Regions from separate parts of the Serratia sp. OS31 genome, predicted to be linked through region 3. Evidence: predicted binding sites of a transcription regulator. Region 3 holds the regulator's gene; each other region holds the start of a gene.
The links. The regulator Fur, encoded in region 3, represses iron uptake genes when iron is present. The targets are predictions, from matches to a motif close to ATAATAATGAGAACNACTATCAA.
Positions count from the first base shown of each region.

Region 1: a site for Fur is predicted at 1,386-1,408, ahead of fepD (Fe(3+)-siderophore ABC transporter permease). Genes of this name have one in related genera too.
Region 2: a site for Fur is predicted at 1,621-1,643, ahead of feoA (ferrous iron transporter A). Genes of this name have one in related genera too.

Region 1 is NZ_JACJFQ010000023.1:64,358-67,485, forward strand. Features, by position in the region: gene fepG (iron-enterobactin ABC transporter permease) at 1-291, opposite strand, end outside; gene fepD (Fe(3+)-siderophore ABC transporter permease) at 291-1,364, opposite strand; gene entS (enterobactin transporter EntS) at 1,499-2,767, shown strand; gene fepB (Fe2+-enterobactin ABC transporter substrate-binding protein) at 2,754-3,128, opposite strand, start outside.
Region 2 is NZ_JACJFQ010000020.1:33,334-36,461, reverse strand. Features, by position in the region: gene feoB (Fe(2+) transporter permease subunit FeoB) at 1-1,200, opposite strand, end outside; gene feoA (ferrous iron transporter A) at 1,266-1,490, opposite strand; gene H5P17_RS16775 (Tex family protein) at 2,123-3,128, opposite strand, start outside.
Region 3 is NZ_JACJFQ010000014.1:74,655-77,782, forward strand. Features, by position in the region: gene H5P17_RS13680 (family 20 glycosylhydrolase) at 1-719, shown strand, start outside; gene fur (ferric iron uptake transcriptional regulator) at 1,067-1,513, opposite strand; gene fldA (flavodoxin FldA) at 1,833-2,372, opposite strand; gene ybfE (LexA regulated protein) at 2,602-2,889, opposite strand.

The DNA.
Region 1 (3,128 bases), on a different contig from region 3:
GCGCAGCAGCGATTGGAAGATGGCTCCGCTGATCCCGAGCGCTGCGCCCAACAGCAGTGCCATTACCACGCGTGGCAAGCGCCACTGGGTGACGATCACCGCCAGGTTGGCCGGGCCTTCACCGCGCAAGGCGTCGATCACCTGCAGGGCGCTGAGCGAAAGAGCGCCGGAACCCAGGGCATAAATCGCCAGCGCCAGGGCGGCAAGCAATAGCAGTAGCGCGGTTAGCGCCGGTCGCGACAGGGCGCGCATTTTGTGGTTGGCCATTTGGCGGGCTGCGGACATCGACATTAGCGCTGCCTCCTGAACATATGGCGTTGACGAACCAGCATGATCAGCAGCGGTGCGCCAATAAGCGCGGTGACGATGGAAACGCGCAGTTCACCGGCGACCAGGAAGCGGCCGATCAGGTCGGCGCTCAATAGCAGGATCGGGGTCAATACCAACGTCCACGGCAGCATCCAGTGCAGCTCGGAACCGGCCAGCCGCCGGGCAATGTGCGGCATCATCAGGCCGACAAAGGCAATCGGGCCGACGGCGGCGGTGGCGCCACCGCACAGCAGGGTGATTGCCAGCAGTCCCAATAGCTGGGTGCGGACGATGCCGGTGCCCAGCGCGGTGGCTAGCTCGTTGCCCATACTCAGGCTGTTCAGCGATTTGCTCATCCACAGCGTGATTGCAGTGCCCAACAGGATCGGCAGGGCGACGGTGCGTACCACCTGCATATTTTGAATATCCAGCGAACCGGCCTGCCAAAAACGAAGCTGATCGAAGACCAGCGGGTTCAACAGGGAAATACCGGAGGTCATGCCTTCCAGCACCGCCGCCAGCGCGACGCCGGCCAGCGTCAGGCGGACCGGGTTCAGGCTGCTGCCGCCCAATGCGCCAATCAGCGCGACCAGCAGGGCGGCAAACATAGCGCCGGCAAAGGCGAACCACAGATAGTCGCCGACGTGAGCGGCACCAAAGAAAGTGATGCCCAGCACCACGGCAAAACCCGCGCCGGCGTTAACGCCGAGAATGCCGGGGTCGGCCAGCGGATTGCGGGTGAGGGTTTGCATCAGGACGCCGGACAAGCCCAGGGCGATGCCCGCCAACACGCCAACCAATGTGCGCGGCAGTCTGGCGTTGGTAATGATGGTGCAGTCGGCACCGCTACATTGGCCGTTGAGCGCCTGGATAACCGTATCGAAGGGGATAGATTTGGCACCGAGTGACAGGCTGAGCAGCATGACGACCAACAGGGCGCAAACCGCTATCAGCAAGCCAAGCAGCTTGCGACGAAATGAGCGGGGAGTGCCACCCGCAAGACGGTCGCTGGGCAGCGGAATGGACGGTGTGCAATTGCGTGTAATCCGTAACATAACAATCCATTATTTTATTGAATATGAATGAGTTTTATTATCATTATTGATTGTTTTCATCTATGGTACCATGAGTCCCTTCGCTATTGCAGCACAGACGCTGCCCCTTTTCTTTAGTTGTGGTGAGAAAGCTAATGAGTAAGCCCTCTATTTTGCTTGATTTTGGCCTGCTTAAGACCAATAGCGCCTTTCGCGCTGTGTTCTGCGCGCGTTTTATTTCCATTTTAGCGCTCGGGCTGATGGCCATTGCCATCCCGGTACAGATCCAGGCCCTGACCGGGTCGACGCTGCTGGTCGGGTTGTCCGTGACGCTGGCTGGCAGCGGCATGTTTGCCGGCTTGCTGATGGGGGGCGTACTGGCCGACCGCTATGAGCGCCGCCGTCTGATCCTCTTCGCTCGTTCCACCTGTGGCATTGGCTTTATCGGCCTGTGCCTTAATGCCGCCTTGCCTGCGCCCTCCTTGACGCTGATTTATCTGCTGGCGGTTTGGGACGGGTTCTTCGGGGCGGTGGGCGTGACGGCGTTACTGGCGGCGACGCCTGCGCTGGTCGGGCGTGAAAATATCGTTCAGGCCGGCGCCATCAGCATGCTGACGGTGCGTTTTGGCTCCATTCTTTCCCCGGCGATCGGCGGGTTGGTGATTGCCAACGCCGGCGTAACGTGGAACTACGCTTTGGCGGCGTTCGGCACCTTGCTGACGTTGATCCCTTTACTGCAGCTGCCGCAGCTGTTGCCGCCACCGCAGCCACGCGAGCATCCGTTGCGCGCACTGGCCGGGGGTTTTGGCTTCTTGTTTCGTAACCGGGTGATTGGCATGGTGGCGTTGATCGGCGCGTTGCTGACCATGGCCAGCGCGGTGCGAGTGCTGTACCCGGCGATGTCCGGCATGTGGCAGGTCAGTGCGGCGCAGTTGGGCTTTATGTATTCCGCCGTGCCGCTGGGTGCGGCAATTGGCGCCTTCACCAGTGGCCGTGTGGCGCACGTGGCGCGACCGGGCTGGATGATGCTGATGACGGCGATCGGCGCGTTTGTCGCTATCGGCCTGTTCGGCCTGATGCCCTGGTACGGACTGGCACTGTTCTTCCTGGTGGTGTTTGGCTACCTGAGCGCATTGAACTCCCTGCTGCAGTACGGGCTGATTCAGAACCTGACGCCGGATGCTTTCCTGGGGCGCATTAATGGCCTGTGGACTGCGCAAAACGTGGTGGGGGACGCATTGGGTGCCCTGCTGCTGGGGGCGATGGGGGCGTTTATGCTGCCGGCCATGACTTCTACCAGCTTCGGTTTTGGCGTGGCGATACTGGGTGTGGTGCTGGCGTTCGCGATGAAAGGGCTGCGTCAGGTGAGCCTTGGCGGGCAGGAAAGCGATCTCCAGCCCGCCGCGGGATCTACTGAGAAATAAACTGTTTTTCCAACAGCGTCAGCAGGTTGCTGGCGCTGTAATAGTCCAGTCGGAAGGTGTCATTGCCCAGCGCATAAACCCGCTTGTGTTGTACCGCCGGCAGGTGCGCGAGGAAAGGATTGGCCATCAGTCGCTGTGCGTCGCTGTCGTTGTTGGCAAACAGCATCAGCGTCTGGCCGTTCAGACCTTCTGCCAGGTTTTCCCCGGCGAGCTGAATGATGTCCTTGCGCATTCCCATGCTGCGGCTGTTGTTCAGCTTGTCTGACGGAACCGCCAGGGTGAAGCCCAGCTGTTTGAGCATTTGCCCCTGGGAAGATTCGGCGGTCCACAGGTTGGCTGATTTGCCGTCGGCGCTGAAGAC
Region 2 (3,128 bases), on a different contig from region 3:
GACGATCAGCGGCACGAAGGACTTGCCGGGCAACCCGAGCGCCTGCATCAGGCGATCCATCACGAATGCCGCACGCGCCATATAGCCGGAGTCTTCGAGGAACGACAGGAACAGGTACATCATGCCAATTTGCGGTACCAGCGGCAGCACGGTGTTGATACCGCCACCGACCCCCTGCGCCAGGAAAATGGTCAGCCATTCAGGGAAGTGCAGGGTATAGCCCAGCCATTGAATACCCTGAATAAAGATTGCCGCCGACCCGATATCAAAGATCGGTTGCAGTGCGCCGCCGAGGTTGATGGCCAGCAGGAACATCAAATACATCACCAGCAGGAAGATGGGCACCCCTAACCAGCGATTGAGGATCACTTTATCCAGAGCTTCGGTCAGGCGGTTCGGCATGGCCTGCTGTGAATTGCTGACGGCATCGCACAGGGTGGCGATTGACTGATAACGTGCATCGGCAATCACCAGCGCCGGGTCTTCCTGTTGCTGCCGTTGCAGCGCCTGTCTGGCGGCCGGCAGCAGGGCCGCCGCAGGGCCGGCAAGCTGGTGGCTGTAGATATCGCCTTCCAGCATCTGCAGTGCCAGCCAGCGGCGTTGCTCGCTTGGCAGGGTCTGCGGCATGGCGTCGCTCAGCGTGGTCATTTCCTTGAGCAGCAACGGCGGGTAGTTCACCAGCGCTTTTAATTCGTTGAACTGATGGTTGTCGATCATCTGCTTCAGCACGCCAATGCCGTCGGCTTTGGTGGACACCATCGGCACCACCGGGCAGCCGAGACGTGCCGACAGCGCCGCGATATCGATATTAATTTTTTGGCTTTTGGCGATGTCCAACATATTCAGCGCGACAATGCAGGGGATGCCCAGCTCCAGCAGTTGCAGCGTCAGATACAGATTGCGCTCCAGGTTGGAGGCATCGACCACGTTGATCAGCAGATCGGCGTCGCCGCTGAGAATGTAGTGGCAGGCAATTTGCTCGTCGAGTGAGGTTTGCTCCGAGATGGTGGTCAGGGAGTAGGTGCCGGGCAGATCGACCAGTTTCACCTGCGATTGCGGGGTGTTGAACAGGCCTTCTTTGCGCTCAACCGTCACGCCAGCCCAGTTACCGACCCGCTGGCGCGCCCCGGTCAGCTGGTTGAACAGCGTAGTTTTGCCGGAGTTGGGGTTGCCTATTAAGCCAATCGTGAGTTTTTTCATAGTTTAGCGTGATATCAGTCGAAGAAAATTGGGCCAGGCGATGCGCATGGCCAAGGCACAACGGCTCAGGATTGGCCGTCGAGCAGGATCAGGGCCAGATCTTTCCGGCGCAGCACCAGGCTGACGCGGCGGGTTTTGATTTCTATGGGATCACCCAATGGCGCTACGCGTACCACTTCAAATGACGACCCTGGCAGCATGCCGAGGGATAAAAGTTTTTGGCGATAAGCCGGGCCGATTTCATTGGCGAAGCCGGCGATCTTATAAGATCGTTTAGGCAGAAGATGCATGTAACCTTCTCTAAGCCCAGGCTATTGGGCTGGTGATGATAAAAGAACGTTCCAATGGCAGTTCCGAGATAAAAACCACGGGCTGCCGACGCTTTCAATCCATGAGGTAATGCAGTGAACACGCAAAATAATAATAGTGAGAATAATTATCGTATTCAATACAAAAAATAGGGGTATTGGTAACCAAAGGTTGTGGCGATCACATTTAGTGAATGCAATTGCCTGACAGCGCTATTTTTATCACCGTGCCGGGCGGGGTGCAAATGCGAATGGTGAGTTAAATCAGTTACGTTATTGTAGTAATTTTTTCTACTTTGAAAAAATTAACGACATATTCGACTGCTTTTATTCGATGGCGTCACTATCGGTATTTATTTGGCAACATTTAACAGGCTGAATACGAGCGCTAACCATTTGTGTTTCGCTGGGAAATGCTGAAATGAGAATTTAATGTTAATAACGATGTTAATGAATGGCGATTCGACGTTTTTTCCGGGCTTAAAGTCGGAGTGATTATTGCTGTCGGTAGCGCGGAAGAAGAATGCAGTTTTATTGAGGCGGGTCAAAAAAAGGTGAGGATATTTAGCGGAAAAGGGAGAGGTTAACCCCTCCCTGTGCATCTTGCGTTTTGACTACGACTTTTTGCCGAAGGCGGCAGCCAGTGCGTCGCCCATGGCGCTGTTGCCAGCCGAGGTGTTGCCACCGCGCGGTTTAGCCTTATTGGCCTGCGGTCGGGTAGCGTTGTCCCGGGCCGGCGCCGAATTGCCGCCGCGGCGTGGGGAACCTTCACCCGGTTGCTCGTCCAGGCGCATGCTCAATGCTATGCGTTTACGTTGCAGGTCCACTTCCATCACCTTCACTTTGACGATATCGCCGGCTTTCACCACGGTGTGCGGATCTTCGACAAACTTGTCCGCCAGCGAGGAGATATGCACCAGTCCATCCTGATGCACGCCGATATCCACAAAGGCACCGAAGTTGGTGACGTTGGTGACCGAACCTTCCAGGATCATTCCCGGTTGCAGGTCGTTGAGGGTTTCCACGCCCTCGGCGAAGGTTGCGGTTTTGAATTCCGGACGAGGATCGCGCCCCGGTTTCTCCAGCTCCTTCAGGATGTCGGTCACCGTCGGCACACCGAACTTCTCGTCGGTAAAGTCGCTGGCCTTCAGGCTACGCACCGCCGCCGGGTTGCCCATCAGATCCTGCAGAGCCTGACGAGTTGCCGCCAGAATGCGTTCGACCACCGGGTAGGTTTCCGGGTGAACCGTCGAGGCGTCCAGCGGGTTGTCGCCGTGGTTGATACGCAGGAAGCCGGCGCACTGTTCAAAGGCTTTCGGCCCCAAGCGGCTGACTTTCAGCAGTTGTTCGCGGTTGCTGAAGCGACCATTTTCGTCGCGCCAGGTGACGATGTTCTGCGCCATCATGCGCGTCAGGCCAGCTACGCGGGTCAACAGCGGCACCGAGGCGGTGTTCAGATCGACGCCGACGGCATTCACGCAGTCTTCGACCACGGAATCGAGCTTTTTCGCCAGTTGGCTTTGGCTGACGTCATGCTGATACTGGCCGACGCCGATGGATTTCGGGTCGATTTTGACCAGCTCGGCCAGCGGATCCTGCAGACGACGTGCGATGGATACC
Region 3 (3,128 bases):
TCGACAGTGCCAACGACTGGTCCAACAAGGGATACGAGCTGATCCTCTCAAACCCGGATTATGTCTACATGGACTTCCCGTATGAGGTGAACCCGGACGAGCGCGGTTACTACTGGGGAACGCGTTTCAGCGACGAGCAGAAAATGTTCAGCTTTGCGCCAAACAACTTGCCGCAAAACGCCGAAACCTCGGTTGATCGCGACGGTAATCACTTTACCGCCAAGAGCGACAAACCCTGGCCGGGGGCTTACGGTATTTCCGCGCAGATGTGGAGCGAAACCCAGCGTACCGACGAACAAATGGAGTACATGATCTTCCCTCGTTCGTTGTCGGTGGCCGAGCGCGCATGGCACCGGGCAGATTGGGAGCAGGATTACCGGGCGGGCCGGGAGTATAAAGGCGGCGAAACCCACTTCATCGATACCAGGAAACTGGACCGGGATTGGCTGCGCTTCGCCAACCTGCTCGGTCAGCGTGAGCTGGCAAAACTGGACAAAGGTGGCGTGAGCTACCGGTTGCCGGTGCCAGGCGCCCGAGTGGTGGGGGGCAAGCTGGAAGCCAATATTTCGCTGCCGGGTCTGGGCATCGAGTATTCCACCGACGGTGGCAAGCAATGGCAACGTTATGATGCTAAGGCCAAGCCTGAGGTTAGCGGTGAAGTGCAAATCCGCGCGGTGAGCCCGGATGGCAAGCGTTACAGCCGCGCCGAGAAAGTGTAAATCTGAGACCTGGCCCGCTGTTCGCAGGCGGGCCGTTATCTAACAACCGTAGCCGCGACCGGCGTGCTGCTGCGTGGTGTGTTCAGACCCGGTCTGGAGGTTATTTTTCGATAGCCTATTGTTGCTTGAATATAAGCTGTAACGAGTTTACTTATCCGCGTGTCGGCGGGTGAGTTGACGCTGAAGGTGTCCAGGTGGGGAACGAGAGAAGTGCTGTAGAGAAGTGCCGCTGCAATTGTTGTATTTAACGCTGTGAACTTTCCCCGGCCTGTCCGGGGATTTTTTATCCTATTATCGCAGGCACAAAAAAACCGCCGTTAAGGCGGTTCTCAATGCCGGTTAGGACATTATTTTTTGTCGTGCAGGGTGTCGTCTTCGCGGCAGTCACCGGTTTCACAATGGCCGTACAGGTACAGGCTGTGGTTGGTGAGCTTGATGCCGTGCTGTTTGGCGATATCACGCTGACGCACTTCGATAGACTCATCGCTAAATTCGATCACTTTGCCGCAGTCCAGGCAAATCAGGTGATCGTGGTGATGCTGCTGGGTCAGCTCGAACACGGACTTGCCGCCTTCGAAGTTGTGACGGGTCACAATGCCGGCATCATCAAATTGGTTCAGTACGCGGTAAACTGTAGCCAGGCCAATTTCTTCGCCCATATCTATCAGTTTTTTGTACAGATCTTCCGCACTGACGTGATGGCATTCCGGATTTTGCAGTACTTCCAGGATTTTGAGTCGCGGAAGCGTGACTTTTAGGCCGGCCTTCTTCAATGCGGTGTTGTTGTCAGTCATGCGGATTCAGTCCTGTTACTATGCTAATCAAGTTGAGGCGTTCTCGCCTGTGGCATCGGTCGGCACAAAGAGTTAATTGCGTCTCATTATAGAACCGGTTGCTCTAAATGGAAACCGCCGGTTGTTAACAAAGCTATAATTGCACAATTGCATGTTATACATGCAACGTCTTGATGAATGGGATAAACCGAAAACTCAGTCTACCTTGACGGTGTGGGAAGTTACAAATCTGTAGCTTCTATTGCAGTAATCAGTACTGCCAATGATGGCCCTGCCGGCACACTATGCACTTTGCAGGGCTTTTGTTCAACCTTTGGCGTTACCCGACGATTTCGGCCAGGCTCAGCTCTTCGACGATTTGTTTTACCCAGCCTTCGACACGTTCGTTGGTCAGCTCAGGTTGGCGATCTTCGTCAATGGCCAGGCCGATGAAATGACTGTCGTTGGCCAAGCCTTTGGAGGCTTCAAAGTGGTAACCTTTGGTCGGCCAGTGGCCTACGATAGCGGCGCCACGTGGTTCGATGATGTCGCGAATGGTACCCATCGCATCACAGAAATACTCTGCGTAGTCTTCCTGATCGCCACAGCCGAACAGCGCAACCAGCTTGCCGTTGAAGTCAATTTCTTCCAGCGTTGGGAAGAAGTCATCCCAATCGCACTGGGCTTCACCGTAGTACCAGGTCGGGATACCGAGCAGCAGGATATCGAAAGCTTCCAGATCTTCTTTGCTGCTTTTGGCGATGTCATGAATTTCAGACACCTCTTTGCCAAACTGCTGCTGAAGAATTTTCTGGATCATCTTGGCAATGTTTTCGGTATTGCCAGTGTCGCTGCCAAAGAAAATGCCTACATTAGCCATATCGCGTATAACCTTTAAATTCAATAAATTGCATTCACGATGTTAGCGTTGACTACGATAACACCGATTAAAATGATGCCATGGCAAGAGGTTATCTCTTACCGGTAAGTGCGTATCATGCCAGAAATTTACCCCGGGTATTTATCACTTTAATGCGATGCCGGGTGGAATAAAGCGGTGTTGATCGGGCGTCATCCTTAACGCCGCGCCGCATGTGCGGCTGCAATGATCAATGTTCTGGCTGCTCGTCCGCCAGTTGTGCCAGCAGCATTTGCTCAATAAGCTCGCTGCGGCTGATATTACGCTGTTCCGCCAGTTTGTTCAGGGCGTCCACCGCATCCGCGTTGATCTTCAGTTCCACACGCCGTAAGCCACGGACTTTATCGCGTCGAAGCTGATTACGCTTATTGATTCTAAGCTGTTCATCTCGGGAGAGCGGGTTGGTTTTCGGGCGCCCCGGACGGCGTTCATCTGCGAACAGATCCAGCGTCGTGCGATCCGTTTGTTCTTTTGCCATAGGTAGCGGTACTGCAAGGGAGTTTGCATCAAAAAGCGCTTACACGCTTCCGGACGGTTCGGTTAACACACTTCGGGCCAATAAACCCTAACCCAAATTCACCCCCAGCCTGACGTTAGCGAACACGCTTGGCACGGCGGCAAAATTATAGCGCGCCATATTACCCCAGCAGATAGAGCGACGACAATGCTTAACTGAGCTGAAAACGCGCTAAGCCGTTATCTTTAGCGCGTTTTTTC